Regions from separate parts of the Psychrobacter fulvigenes genome, predicted to be linked through region 1. Evidence: predicted binding sites of a transcription regulator. Region 1 holds the regulator's gene; the other holds the start of a gene.

The links. The regulator PhoB, encoded in region 1, activates phosphate uptake and scavenging genes when phosphate is short. The targets are predictions, from matches to a motif close to TGTCATNAANCTGTCATAA.
Region 2: a site for PhoB is predicted at 4,011-4,029, ahead of pstS (phosphate ABC transporter substrate-binding protein PstS). Genes of this name have one in related genera too.

What each region holds. Positions count from the first base shown of each region.
Region 1 covers NZ_CAJGZP010000001.1:3,017,156-3,025,071, forward strand. The annotation lists gene phoR (phosphate regulon sensor histidine kinase PhoR) at 1-910, opposite strand, end outside; gene phoB (phosphate regulon transcriptional regulator PhoB) at 1,071-1,775, opposite strand; gene dtd (D-aminoacyl-tRNA deacylase) at 1,944-2,399, opposite strand; gene asd (archaetidylserine decarboxylase) at 2,518-3,375, shown strand; gene JMX03_RS12765 (DUF1287 domain-containing protein) at 3,587-4,189, opposite strand; gene JMX03_RS12770 (isochorismatase family protein) at 4,295-4,873, opposite strand; gene fadA (acetyl-CoA C-acyltransferase FadA) at 5,149-6,321, opposite strand; gene fadB (fatty acid oxidation complex subunit alpha FadB) at 6,551-7,916, opposite strand, start outside.
Region 2 covers NZ_CAJGZP010000001.1:856,304-864,219, forward strand. The annotation lists gene pstB (phosphate ABC transporter ATP-binding protein PstB) at 1-279, opposite strand, end outside; gene pstA (phosphate ABC transporter permease PstA) at 644-1,546, opposite strand; gene pstC (phosphate ABC transporter permease subunit PstC) at 1,613-2,566, opposite strand; gene pstS (phosphate ABC transporter substrate-binding protein PstS) at 2,776-3,939, opposite strand; gene ccmI (c-type cytochrome biogenesis protein CcmI) at 4,288-5,538, shown strand; gene JMX03_RS03805 (periplasmic nitrate reductase, NapE protein) at 6,241-6,414, shown strand; partial or broken gene torC (pentaheme c-type cytochrome TorC) at 6,609-7,877, shown strand.

The DNA of each region.
Region 1 (7,916 bases):
TACGATAAAAGCGCTCGGTCAAACGAGCGATATGCTGCGGCTCGATACCGATGCCATCATCTTCAACAGCAAACTGGCAGCCTTCTGAGGTTTTTGCCCAACTGATGGTTATGTTGCCACCTTTTGGCGTGTATTTAATTGCATTGATGACCAAGTTGGATAAGGCGCTATTTAAGTACATCTCCGAGCCGTATAACCCATCATAAGTGTCTATCTGCAAGTGAATACTATGCCCATACTCGCTATTATAAGCCTGCGCATCATCATAAATATGAGTGAGCATTTTGGTCATATCAATATAGTGCAGCTCATGGGTCTCTTCGATTTCGATTCGAGACAGCAGCAATAAGTCGTTGACAATCCTATTCATACGCGCTGTCTGCTGGGTCATCAGCTCAAAACCGCGCTGCCAGTGCGGCGGCATATCTGGCTGACCTGAGAAGTTCTCAAGATAGCCCATCATCACTGTCAATGGTGTACGCAGTTCATGCGAGACGTTTGCCACAAAGTCACGACGCATTTCCTCTAAATGATGCAAGCGCGTCACATCGTAGATAATCAATAGCTTTTCGTCACCAAAAGGTGTGAGCTCACATTTGAGATAACGCTTAGGATCTCGCCATGATGTCATATGGACACCATCGTTGGGTGTCGTCATGTTCTGATAGTACTGACGAAATTCAGGAACAGTAATAAAGTCAAAAATACTCTTGCCCTTATCGTTTGATTGCAACAACAATAAGTCCTCAGCAGCCTGATTCCACCATTCCAAACTATCATCGTCATTTAGTAATATCACCGCATCTTGCAATGCCCGTAGTGAACTTCTGATCTTTTTAAGCTGACCCATCACGTCTTGCTGAGCGACTTGATCTTGCTGCATAACCTTTTGTTCATTTTCCATAGTCATCTATCATCCTCACTACTAGCCACTGCAATTGACCTACTACTTTTGGAAACTGCTTTATATAGTCAAGGAGTTTTAAAATCGCTACAAGGTGACCGACCGCAGATAGTACACTAAGCACATCTAGGTCAGGTAACACCGTAGCGGTTTAAAAGTGCTCCGACTATATGTTTTCAACCAGACTAGAGAAGCGATAGCCCGTACCGCGGACGGTTTGGATTAAAGTATCGCAGTCGTGGGGCTTTAATAATTTACGTAAGCGCCTGATGTGTACATCAATGGTTCGATCTTCGATATAGACATTGCCGCCCCAAACCTGATCTAGTAGCTGCGTTCGCGTATAAGCACGCTCTGGATGACTCATAAAAAATGCCAATAGACGATACTCTGTCGGGCCAATCTCAATGGTTTTCCCAGCAGCGGTGACGCGTTGGCTTTTGGGATCTAGGCTCAGCTTACCTACTTCGATGGACTTGTCAGCGCTGAGCGCACTACTGCGACGCAATACTGCCTTGATTCTCGAAATCAGCTCACGTGTTGAGAAGGGCTTGGTCATATAATCATCAGCACCAGCATCAAGACCATGAACCTTACTATCTTCTTCACTTTTGGCCGTCAGCATAATGACAGGTATCTCAGCGAGCAATTCATCATTTTTGAGCATTCGACAAAAATCAATACCGCTTTTGTCTCCTGGTAGCATCCAATCTAATAAGATGAGCGCAGGACGGTGATCAACCACTTGCTGGTGCGCTTCTGACACATCGGCCGCCTGCAAGCTATCGAATCCCGCCATCTCTAATGTCATTACAACCATCTCACGAATCGCAGGCTCATCTTCGACAATCAAAATCTGCTCATTATACATACGACAACCTTGTTATAAAGCGTTGGTAAGGATTATAGGGTGCGAGAATTTAAGGTGCAAAAAAAGACGATAGACACTCGTCAATGTGCGTCTATTAAACGCATTAATTATGACAGTTTGATGACAATTAAGTTTTAAACCACTTTTAGCGATTTAAACCATAGCGATTCACACCACCTCTAATAAAAAGTTCAGCGGCCCATCATTGATGCTTTCTACCTGCATATTGGCACCGAACTGACCAGCTGCGATCTTTGAATACTGGGTCTTGGCATAAGCGACCAGCTGCTCAAACAAAGCTTGGGCAGCATCAGGTGCCATTGCTGGGCCAAAGTCAGGGCGACGGCCTTTGTCTGTCTTTGCCATCAAGGTAAACTGCGGCACCAACAATAACCCGCCAGCAACTTGCTGCACGTTTAGATCTAGCTTGCCATACTTAGCTGGGTCGCTTTCATTCTCAAAAATACGATAGGTGAGGATTTTATCTATCATCCGCTGCGCATTTTGGAAGGTATCATCATGTCCCAAGCCAATATATGCCAGTATACCCTGCTCAATTGAGCCAACACAGCTTTCATCAACAGTGACACTGGCACGATTGACCCGCTGGATAAGTGCTTTCATTGATTACCTCCTTTAACGATTATGGTCATACCCTCAGATGCTGACCATGATAAAATATCAAGATTAATGATTCTCTAGTGCTACTTTCTTATTTTAATAACTATTTTGGTCACCTATCATGAATTTATTTACTACCATTCAACAGTTTGTGCCACAACAAAAAATCAGTAAGGCCGCTGGACGTCTAGCCGCTAGCCGTCATCCAATGGTGAAGCGTGCTTTTATCCGCAGCTTTGCCAAGGCCTATGATATCAGCTTAGAAGATTATGAGCGTCAAAGCCTGAATGCTTATGAGAGCTTTAATGATTTTTTTACTCGTGAGCTCAAAGACGATGCCCGTGCTATCGATACCACCGCACAGGGCATCGTCAGCCCTGCTGATGGATTGATCTCTCAGTTAGGGCAGATACAAGACCACAAGCTACTACAAGCTAAGGGCAGACATTACGACATTGGGCAGCTACTTGCTAATAATGAAGATGGCAACTATTTCGCTGATGGCAGCTTTGCCACCGTCTATCTCGCCCCTAGCAACTATCACCGTGTACACATGCCGTTCGCGGGAACTTTGACCAAGACCCGTTATGTACCAGGCACCCTGTTTTCAGTCAATACTACCACTGCCGCCAATGTTCCTGATTTATTTGCGCGCAACGAGCGTTTGGTTTGTCTTTTTGATACCGAATACGGCAAAGCTGCCGTTGTATTGGTCGGAGCGATGATTGTCGCCGGTATCGAAACCGTAGCCACAGGCAAAATTACGCGCACCGATGATATTCAAGAAGCGGAACACGACATGAAGCTTAAAAAAGGCGATGAGCTTGGCCGCTTTTACCTCGGATCAACTGCGATTGTCGTATTACCGAAAGCCGCCAAAGCTGACTGGCAAGATAATATAATGGCTAATACTGCTGTACAAATGGGGCAATTGCTTGGCTTAGCTAATAACAATATCAGTGTCGAAGAAACTGAGTAATACCAGATCCAAAAAATACGATTAACTTTGTCAAAATTGCTAAGCCTACTAAGTGTAGTACTTGCGCAAGTTTTCCGCATTACTCTAATTTTTGGATTTGGTATAAGCTTAAAAAGATAAAAACCTAAGCGGTAAAAAAGGCCAATAGTATGAGCCATACTATTGGCCTTTTTGTGACCAGACTTTGAAGACTGATAGCAAAAATGGAAAACTAATAGCGAAAATGCTTGGTGATAGGATAAGCAAACAGAATATTTTCTTCTTGCGTACCACGGCCAATATTATGAATAATGAGCGGCGTGCCATTCGCGGCCTTATTATCAGAGACGATACCGATATGGGGTAAGTTACCATTTGGCAGCTGCCAAGTTACAATATCACCAGCTTTAAAACTGTCTTTATCGGTAATAGATAACGACTGGCCGTGACGCTCAAAGTAGACTTCAAGATTGGGCACACGGCGATGATCGATGTTTTTATCGGTTGATTTTAGTCCCCAATGCTTCGGATACGCTGACCAATTCGACTTCATATCATGATTGACCAGTTGCTGCAAATCGATGTTTTGCAAGCGATACGCACGCACTATCATGTCAGTGCAGACGCCAGTCTCTATTGGCACATCTCCGCGAGGAAACGCCAACTTACGATACGCAGGATCGTAGCTGACAGTGACACCGATTTGCTTTTTGGCATCCAGCGCCAGCTTGTTACCACTACTAATAGGACTCGCAGCAACGGTAGGTTGTATGAGCATGACTGACAATACAACGGCTAGAAAACTCTTTGAACCGTAGCGCTTGTTCCTATTCATTCACTCTGCCTTGTTCTGATGGGTATTTGGGTCATGTCATGGTACTTAAGGTGATCATTAAGTACCATTTGATAATTGAAAATGTTTAAACCGTTAGATAGTTATCTACTTAATCAAATTACTAATGGTCTTAAATGCAGGGTCTTTACTGCTACGGCATAGTTCAAACAAGATTGATTCAACCGTCGTTATAACCGCGCCCGCACGGCGGATACGGCGAATGGCTTGCTTTTTATCATAAGGGAACCTTGAGCCAACCGCATCAGCAATGATGACTGGCTGCATACCGTTATCGAGTAGATCAAGCGCTGTTTGCATCACACATACATGAGCTTCGGTTCCGAACAATAAGACGATACTACGGTTTTGCTGCGCAAGATAATTCCATGAATCATCATTATCACAGGCACTAAAAGTCACTTTTTCAAAGCTTTTGGCATTATCACCTTCTAAGACTTCAAGAATCTCGGGTAAAGTATCGCCTAGACCTTTTTTATATTGCTCATTGAGCATAACTGGAATATCAAGCGCTTGCAGTCCCTTAACCAAAGTAATGATCTTTTTGTCAATGTTTTCATTGTCATAGATGTGTGGCGCCAAACGCTCTTGGACATCGATCAGCATGGCTTGCGTGTTTTCACGGGCAATACGATAGGTGCGGTCGGTAATTATAGTAGATGACATAGTACATACACTCCTTGTACGCTTGCAGCAACTGGCTGCAGACCAAATAACGGGTTTACTTATAGTTATAGGATACGCTCTTATTTAGTCATATTTTGTTCAGTCCGTCAATGAACATCCTCTGCAGTAACAACTTATGAACACTGTGTCATCAATAACACACTCTTCTGTGCCCAATAAAAAAGCCCCCAGCCAATAATGAACTGAGAGCTTTTACTAATACAACTATCTATCTTTTACCAAGTCACTGCAAATTGCATTGTAACTCTAAAAGCTTACACACGCTCAATGATAGTAGAGATACCTTGACCAAGACCAATACACATAGTCGCAAGGCCAATTTCAGTATCCATCTGCTCCATTGCGTTTAGCAAAGTAACCGTGATACGCGCACCTGAACAGCCGAGTGGATGACCAAGAGCAATCGCGCCACCATTGATATTGATAATGTCTTGCTTATCCGTCAAGTTCAGCGCTTTTAATACTGATAAGCCTTGTGCTGCAAACGCTTCGTTGAGCTCGATGGTCTGCATATCATCGATGCTCATGCCAGCACGTTTCAGTGCTTTTTGCGTGGCAGGTACAGGACCGTAACCCATGATAGCGGCATCACAACCAGCGACTGCCATGCTACGGATACGAGCACGTGGCTTGAGACCTAGATCTTTGGCTTTTTGAGCGCTCATGACCAACATTGCCGCCGCACCATCAGAGAGTGCAGAAGACGTCGCCGCTGTCACCGTACCGCCTTTTGGATCAAAGGCTGGACGTAGCTTTTGCATTTGTTCCAAGGTGGCATCTGGACGAATCACTTCATCGACGGTACATAACTGCAAGCGTCCAGCTTCATCATGCCCTTCGATACCGACGATCTCATTGTCAAAACGGCCTTCGGTAGTCGCAGCCCATGCGCGGCGATGCGACTCCAGACCAAAGGCGTCTTGCTCTTCGCGGCTGATGTTATTCATACGACCAAGCATCTCAGCCGTCAAGCCCATCATGTTTGAGGCTTTGGCATAGTGCTTAGAAGCCGCTGGGTTTAGATCGATGCCATGCATCATCCCAACGTGACCCATATGCTCAACACCACCGATGATGAAAGTATCGCCTTGATTGGTCATGATTTGCGCAGCGGCAGTATGTAGCGCTTGCATAGATGAACCACATAGACGGTTAACCGTTTGACCGCCAGCTGTCTTTGGAATACCAGCCAGCAGACCGATATTACGGCCGATGTTCATTCCTTGCTCTAGTGTCTGGTTGACACAGCCCCAGATAATATCTTCGATATCATTGGTATCAAAGTCATTACGCTCAACCAACGCACGTACTAGCTCAGCTGATAAATTGTCTGCACGTACATGACGGAACATACCGTTTTTGGTTTTGCCCATCGCTGAACGTACACCGTCTACGATGACCACATCTTTTGGACTTAAAGTTGTCATACTATCTTCCTTTTCAATTTTTATTGTCAGTGTAGTCAGTTCACTTTAATTCTATTAAATCATCCCTATCGCTTAACATACGATGTGTACCTTTAGGCTTGATTTACTGATATTAGAATCTTACTGAACCAACTATAACCGTACGTCTGGCATTGAAGCATGTCGATCACTGAATAGTTGTCGCTCTCAAGAGCAAACGTACGGCACTTATCCTATTTCGGTATGCTCATTAAGCGGTTGGGTAAAAAGTCTCGCCTGCTGCTGCCATGTCGCGAATCTTTTGCGGCGCTTCATAGGCTTTGCCAAGGTGCGCATACTTCTCACAAAGTGCCAAGTAATTCTCTAGGCCCATCTGGTCGATATAACGGCAAGGACCACCACGGAACGGCGGGAAGCCAACGCCCATGATCATCGCCATATCAGCTTCGCTTGGTGTCGCTACGATGTTGTCTTCTAGGCAACGTACGGTTTCATTACAGAAAGCCAGCATGGTACGGTCGATGATGGTTTGATCATCAAACTCTTGCTTGTTGCTGTCAGTGGTTTCTTGCAGCAAGGCATAAGTGGCATCATCAGCGACTTTCTTTGGCTTACCACGCTTGTCCGTTTCATACTTGTAGAAACCAACGCCGTTTTTCTGACCCAAACGCTCGTTCTCGTATAGATGCTTGATGGCACCTTTATAGTCAGGCTTCATGCGATCTGGGAAACCTTCTGCCATGACTTCTGCGCCATGTACACCCGTATCAAGACCGACGACGTCGATTAGATACGCAGGGCCCATTGGCCAGCCGAATTTTTCCATGACTTTATCGACATGAACGAAATCAGCGCCTTCTTTAAGGAGCAAATCAAACGCACCAAAGTACGGGAACAGGACACGGTTGACTAAGAAACCTGGGCAATCATTGACGACGACAGGTACTTTGCCCATTTTGGAAGCCAGCGCAACGGTCGTCGCAATGGCTTCTTCAGATGACTTCTCACCGCGGATAACTTCTACCAGTGGCATACGATGTACTGGGTTAAAGAAGTGCATGCCGACGAAGTTTTCTGGACGCTCAAGTACCGTCGCCAGATGCGTGATAGAAATGGTTGAAGTGTTAGATGCCAAAATCGCATCTTTTTTCACTAAGCCTTCTACTTCTTTTAGTACCGCATGCTTAACTTTTGGATTCTCTACGACTGCTTCGATAACGATGTCAGTATCGCCAAAGTCACCATAATTGAGCGTTGGACGAATACGGCTTAAGGTCTCACCCATTTTGGCTGGCGTCATCTTACCGCGATCAACCATTTTGGCCAAGATTTTGCTGGCCTCACCCATACCCAAATCTACTTGCTCAGATTTGATGTCTTTCATGATGATTGGCAATCCTTTACTGGCTGCCTGATAAGCAATACCGCCGCCCATGATACCAGCGCCTAGTACGGCAGCTTCGTTGATGTCATGCGCTTGCTTGCTGTGTTTTTTCGCTAGTTTTTTGACCAGCTGATCGTTTAAGAACAGGCCCACCAAGCTTTCTGCTTGTGGTGTTTTCGCCGCTTTGGCGAAATAAGTCGCTTCCACTTCAATCGCTTTATCACGTGGCAGA
Region 2 (7,916 bases), 2.2 Mb from region 1:
CTGAAAGACCATACCGACTTGCGCGCGTAGCAGGTTGACATCGACGTCTTTACCTAAGATGTTTTTGCCATCAAGATTGATATTGCCTTCTGCACGCATGCCTGGGTATAAGTCATACATACGATTGAAAGTACGTAGTAAGGTCGATTTTCCGCAACCTGATGGGCCGATGAAGGCAGTGACTTTTTTATCAGGAATGTCGATATTGATGTTTTTTAGTGCCTGAAAATCACCATAATAAAAACTCAAATCACGAATCTGCATTTTTGCCGCAGGCATGTTTTTGGGAATATCATGCAGTGTTTGCTTGGTTAAGTTTGCCGCATCTGGCTGCTGCATTTGCGCTGACGTCGACATAGGTCTGTTTAGTAGATTACCTGTTGGGGTCTTGAAGTTATTCGTATCAGTTTTTGTACGGATTTTGCTTATGACGTCATTCATAATGTTATCCAACCTAGCTTAATGAATATAAATTTAAGTAAATGGTGTAGTTGATCTAATTTAAAAACGACCCAGTGTTGTTGGAATATATTTTGCGCAGCCTCTGTCGGCGTAGGCACAGCAAGTCAGTGAAATTTATTCCAGCAACACATGTCAAAAACGCATCATTTTTATTTAGTACAGCTTTTATTTGGTTTGTCTACTACTTGGTTTGACCGCGACTGCCAATGAACCTTGCTAAGACATTTAATACCAATACCGAAGCAGTAATCAGCAGTGCCGCTGCCCATGCGAGTGCATGCCAATTGTCATAAGGGCTCATAGCAAACTGATAAATGGTATTAGGCAAGTTAGCAATCGGCTGGCTCATATCGGTACTAAAGTATTGGTTATTCAAGGCCGTAAATAGTAACGGCGCCGTCTCACCAGTGATTCTGGCAAAGGCCAACAATACGCCTGTGGTCAGCCCCGCTCGAGCCGCTTTAATAGTCACTTGCGTGACCATCTTCCACTTCGGTGTACCCAGTGCATAAACCGCTTCACGAATGCTATTGGGCACCAAATTAAGCATGTTTTCAGTCGTGCGCACAACCACAGGAATGACAATGAGTGCCAATGCCAGTGCGCCGGCCCAACCAGAAAAGCTTTGGCCTTTTACCATCAAGGCATAAATAAAGAGACCAATCACAATCGATGGGGCAGAGAGCAAAATATCGTTTAAGAATCGCGTTACTTTGCCAAGCATGCTGCCCTGAGAGAACTCAGATAAATAAATCCCTGTCATCAGGCCAATGGGCGCACCGATGAACAATCCCGAAAACGCCAACATCACTGAACCAACAATGGCGTTGCGTAAACCGCCTGCGCTCATCGGCGGCGGAGTGTCGGCAGTAAAGATAGGCATTTGCACCATGCCTTGGAAACCTTCAACGAAGAGCGTAAATAAAATCCAAAACAACCAAATTAAGCCGAACACCATCGCTGACATGGCAAAGCCTAAACCAAGCTTGTTGGCCCAGCGCCGTTTGTTATAAAGACGCTTGTTATAACGATCTTTAAAGTTGCTCTTAGCAGGTAACGCTGAATTCATAGCATCAGTAGGCATAACACTCATTTCCCATATTTTTATCAATACCAATAACCATCAAAATCTGTCAAAAAAATCGAGCTACTATCGATTACCTGCTTTATGATCCATGCGCATTAGCATCAGCTTAGCCAGTGACAGCACGATGAAAGTGATGACAAATAGAATTAAGCCTAAATGTAATAACGACGCCAGATGTAGCTCACTAGAGGTTTCTGCAAATTCATTGGCAAGGGCTGAGGTAATGGTGACCCCAGAAGTAAATAGACTGGGACTGATATTAAAGGCGTTGCCGATAAGGAAGGTCACTGCCATGGTCTCGCCAAGGGCACGACCCAGTCCCAAGATGACACCACCAACGACACCAGCTTTGGTATACGGCAAGATAATCTTGAACATGACTTCCCAAGTCGTCGCACCCATACCGTAAGCCGATTCTTTTAATAAATCCGGCACCACGGAAAAGACGTCGCGCATGGTGGCCGCAATAAAAGGAATAATCATGATGGCAAGCACCAGTGAGGCGGTAAACATACCGAGTCCCATTGGCGCACCCGTAAACAGCTTACCGATGATGGGCAGTGGGCCAACATGTTCGATAAACCACGGCTGAATGTGATCGCCAAAAAAGGGCGCAAATACAAACAACCCCCACATACCGTAGATGATAGAGGGAATACCTGCCAGCAGCTCAATGGCGATACCGAGGGGCTTTTTTAAGAAATTCGGGCACATCTCGGTCAAAAATATGGCAATGCCAAAGCTGACTGGCACAGCGATTAAAATAGCGATAAACGAAGTGACCAGCGTGCCGTAAATAGGCGCTAGCGCACCGTACTCATTGGCGACCGTATCCCAGTTATTACTGGTATAAAAGCCGAGACCAAATGCTTGAATGCTTGGCCAAGCGCCAATGATTAGAGAGACTAAAATGCCGCCCAATGATAAGAGAACGAGGATGGCAAAAGCCTTAGTTGCATTGACGAATAGCGCGTCGTAACGTTTTTGTTTAGCCAGTTGGGACCTTAGGTCATTCATAAGTGTCTCAGCATTAAATAGGGTTAGATCAAAAGTTTTAGAGAGTTTAATCAAGTCTTATCACAGCAAACTAAATCTTAATCAGTAGTGCTATTAACGGTAATTAATCACTCTACTTTTAAATTTGTTGTGATAAAACCTCTTAAACAACGACTGGAGAATAATTGTTTAAGAGGGTAACTCTAGAATCATTACAGGGTTTTTAAAAACTACTGAGCTGGGGTGTAGACTGGCTGACCATCGCTGCCTTTGACTTCATTCCACTGCGCTTTAAAGAGCGCAACAGCGGTATCAGAGAAAGGAACATAATCAAGGGCTAAGGCATCATCATCGCCTTGAGCGTAAGCCCAGTCGAAGAAGTTCAACACGCCAGCCACTTGCTGTGGGTTTTCTGGCTGCTTATGTACCAAGATAAAAGTAGCAGCTGCGATTGGCCATGCTTGCTCCGTCTCAGAGTTGGTGATGACTTTATAAAAGCCTGCTTGCTGTGACCAATCGATATCACCTGCCGCTGCAAAGGTCTCAGCAGATGGCTGCACGAAGTTGCCAGCCGCGTTTTTTAGTGCCGCATGTGCCATGTTATTTTGCTTGGCGTAAGCATACTCAACGTAGCCAATAGAGTTTTTCATACGATTGACGTAACTTGATACGCCCTCGTTACCTTTACCGCCTGCGCCAGTCGCAGAGGTTGGCCACTTGACGGTTTTATCAACACCGACGCTGTCTTTCCAGTCAGTTGAAACTTTGGCCAGATAATCGGTAAAGTTAAACGTCGTCCCTGAACCATCTGAGCGAAATACGGTGGTAATGGCAGCATCAGGCAGGGTTAAGTCTGGGTTTAGGTTAGCAATAGCAGGGTCATTCCAGTTGCTAATTTTACCCAAATAGATGTCAGCTAAAGCCGCACCGTCCAATTTCAGCTGGCCTGGCTCTACACCATCGATGTTTACAATCGGTACGACGCCACCGATAACGGTCGGAAACTGAATAAGCCCTGCTGCATCCAGCTCTTCAGGGGTCATCGGTGCATCAGACGCACCGAAATCTACCGTTTTTGCTTCGATTTGTTTGATACCACCAGAAGAGCCGATTGATTGGTAGTTCACCTGACCGCCAGTCGCGGCATTGTAGTCATAAGACCATTTGGCATAGATAGGTTGCGGGAATGAAGCACCTGCACCGGTGATATTCATGGCGATGTTTTCAGCAGATTTAAAATCAGTCGCTGTAGTAGACGCTGTACTAGTGGTGGTTTCAGCCGCTGTTACGGCGCTACTGCTATCAGCAGCTGAGCTTGAGGGGTCGGTCGATTTATTACAAGCTGTGAGTACTAAGGTACAACTAACGGCGACTGCTAATAACGAATAACGCATGTAGGACTCCTAAAGTTTGACAAGGGTGCAAGACGTATTACCTGTGAGATGTGTCGCAGTTTGCCAAGCTTTGATGACAGTTTGATGACAATAGGAAAATCTTATGATTAATAAAAGGTCTTTTGTCCAAACGATTGAAAATATTGGTGTTTTTTATTAGGTATAAATAGAAGTGTGATAAGGCGTTAAGAAGTAAGCGTCATCTTCCAGTGTTATTTTACAAACTCAGGACAGAGTCAGAATTAGTGCTAAAATAGCAGCCACGAGCTAAGCCATCCACCAATCGATTGAACAAACACGCGATGAAGAGAAGTTTTTATAAGTGCGTTTTCTAATTTTGGCTTATTTATTACTTTAAGCCTGCTAATCTCAATAGTGTTGGCTTTGATAGTCATTGCACCTTGGCTGCGTCTAAAAAAACATCCAGATGCTGTGGTAGACAATCAACTCATCGATATCAATATTGATGTCTATAAATCAAGACTGCGTGAGCTAAGTACTGATAAACAAGAGGGAGTCATCAGTGAGTCCCATTATCAAGCGCAAAAAACAGAGCTTGAGCGTCAATTATTGGATGCTGAGCAAGTGACGACAGCCATGCAGCCCCCGAGTTTGGTCAGTCGTTTGATGCTCATACTCTGGATACCTGTGCTGGCTGGATCGGCTTATATGATTATCAGTGACCGCAGCAATGTGTTCACTTTATGGCAAGAGCAACAAGTCGTCGGTCAAGTAGCAGATGATTTGCTCATGGGCAAGATTGACGAACCGCCAGAGTGGGCGATGAAAGAAGGGTTGGCGCTTTTTTCTGCGATGCAGACCAACGTCCACCACAATGCGCATGACCCACAGCGCTGGTTAAAGCTCGCTGAGATGTTTTTGTCATTTGGGGCGACCGAGTCAGGTCTAGAAGCGCTATCGAGGGCTTATAGATTGTCTCCTGATAATGAGGATGTTGCGATGATGTATGCTCAGACCAGCTTCTTTGCTCTAGGTGGTAGCTTGGATGATAATATCCGCCGTACTTTGCAAGGCGTGCTTGATAGTAGCCCAAACAAAGAAGAGGCGCAGATGATGATGGCAATGGGTGAGGCGCGCGCAGGTAATTATGAGCAGGCACAGGAGTGGATAGCTAAGATGCGCAGCAGCTTTGAGCAAAGGGCAGGAGACTATAGTCATGAAATAAGTGGTTTAGACAATCTGGCCGCTGATATCACTAATCAACAAGCGCAGGCAGCTGACGGCTTTGATGTGACCGTCACCGTGATACCAAGCTTATTGCCTTTGATAGTCGCCGAGGATGTATTGTTTGTTGCTATTCGGGCAGCGGAAGGCGGAGCGCCTTATGCGGCAAAACGTGTACCGATTAGTAATTTAAAGCAAGGCCGCATTGCGGTAAGTCTAAGCAATGCAGATGTGATGATGCCAGATCGAACGTTGCAATCGGCGCAAGCGTCAGGTGAGCAGTTGGTCGTGACCGCCAGAATCAGTCGTTCTGGTAGCGCAAACTCTCAGTCTGGTGATTTATCAACCAATCCAATCATGCTAGCAAACGAGCAGCAGCAAGTGAATATCGAAATCAATCAGCAAGTGCCTTAAATATTAGAAGCTCCTAAGTAATTGTCACTTGGTACTTAATATTTCAACATAAGCACTAACCATCAAATCAGACATCGGTTAAGAGGTTTTGTAATCAAACACCTTTAATCGATGCCACGCCTTTTTATCTACGAAATTCCTACTTATTTACGGTACTTTTTTTATCCTTAACAATCTAAACACCTATCGCAATAGCGTTTTTTCCAAACTATATTAGCCATTTTCTAGCCAATATGGTTTTTGGCTTCTTATGACTTTTGATTTATGAACAGTCTTTTTTAAGTGTACTATTGTGTACTTATATTCAAAGTTTTTAGCATTAATGGGTCTTCAATTATTTTAAAGTGATACATATAAAAAAGGTTTGATGTTTTCTGAGTGGAGTAATGCTAAAGAGAATAAGTTTCCCTCCTTTTTTAGACTAAATGTATCTAGTTTGTCACAAAATAATAAGATTTTATATTATCCTCAATATGTATAGGGAATTAGTTTTTCATCTAGAATCTGACAATGATTCTCAATGACTTAAACGGTTTGAAACATCCTATATTGGATAATGGTTATTTAAAAATAAAGCATACAACCAGTCATAATCGTACTTAAAAATAAACAAAAGTTTGCGTGTTTTTATATCGTTTATAGATATCTTGCATGAATTTATTTAGGCTCATTAGCTATCGTGAACATATTGAGAGGTGTGCTATGCCACATGAAAAGCAACTGAAGCAAAAAGACCAGCAACCAGTCAAGCGTCAATGGCTCAGCGCTTTGGTGATGTCTTTTATTGCCTTGCCAATTATAGCTGCGTTATTTTTAGCGGCTTATGGCTTTATCGTTTGGTTTGGGCAAATGTGGTTCTGGGGACCACCGTCCTAATCTATTATTAGACCGTCTATTTGGGGCGGTCTTTCCGTATATTTAGTCTCTTCATCCAGAGTGCTAAACACATTACCGCATACATTATTATGAAAAATGGTAAGGATATATCATGAACGCTATTAAACGCCTACTTATACCAAACCCAAAAAGTGCGATTAACTTTGTCAAACTTGCTAAGCCTACTAGGTGTAGTGCTTGCGCAGGTTTTCCGCGTTACTCTAATTTTTGGAAATGGTATTAGCTGGCTGCGTCGTCTTCTGTTTAAACCTTCAACACAAATCGGACTAGGCATTTTGGTCATCATCGGGTTTGCTGGTGGTGTTTGGTTCTGGGCAGGTTTTACAACAGCACTTGAGGCGACCAACTCCGAAGAGTTTTGTTTATCTTGTCACACGATGGAAGATAACATGCTGCCTGAGCTACAAAAAACAGTGCATTGGCAAAACCGTACTGGTGTCCGAGCTGAGTGTCAGGACTGTCACGTACCACATGAATTCACCGATAAAATGGCGCGTAAGATGCAAGCCTCACGTGAAGTATTGTCACATGTGATGGGCGACATCGGCACTCGCGAAAAATTCTTGGATCATCGTATCGTACTGGCGCAGCGCGAGTAGGATCGTTTTAAGGCCAACGACTCAAAAGAATGCCGTGCGTGTCATGACTATGACAGCATGGACTTTAGCAAGATGCGAGTCACCTCACAGATGATCATGCGTAGCGCCGCTGAGCGTGATGCTAGCTGTGTCGATTGTCATAAAGGTATTGCGCATGAGCTGCCTAATACTGAGGGTATGCACAACCCAGCGTTTGATTCTCTGCTCTCTGAAGCAGGAAGTGTCAAAGCCAAAGAAGGCGGAACATACTTCAACGTCATTCCGCAAGCTCTGTACACCACCAAGGATAAAGACACTCAAGCAGGTACTATTGAGATTGCGACCCCGGTAAAAGTCATTGCTCATGAAGGCGATATGACTCAGATTGAGCTTGATATGTGGCGCAAAAACAAAGGCTTTGGCCGTGTTTGGTACACATACTTTGGTCTAAATATCCCTGATGTCACCATCAATAAAGACTTAGCTCGTGATAAAGACTTAGTGACTGTCACAAGCTCTAAAGAAGATCCGTTGACGGGTCTTGAATGGCAAAAAGTCAGTGGTACATTCTGGGTCGCTGACGGTGGTCTGATGGAAAGTATCGAGCCTGCATGGGACATAGCGAGTCAGACTTACGAGGACAACTGTAGTACTTGTCACCGTCAACCTGCACCAAGCTCACACGACGCCAACCAGTGGCCTGGTCTGTGGAGTGGGATGGTAGGGTTTACCAACCTAGATGACGAGACTGGCGCATTGGTTCTAAAATACCTGCAGCTGAACTCATCAGACTTCGGTGAAGCCTCTGAAGGTGGTTTGATTGAACACACCATTCAAGATGCCAGACCAGGGATATCTAAGTAGTCTAAGAAGTAATGCGCTAACCGGCTAAGCAGTCGGTTA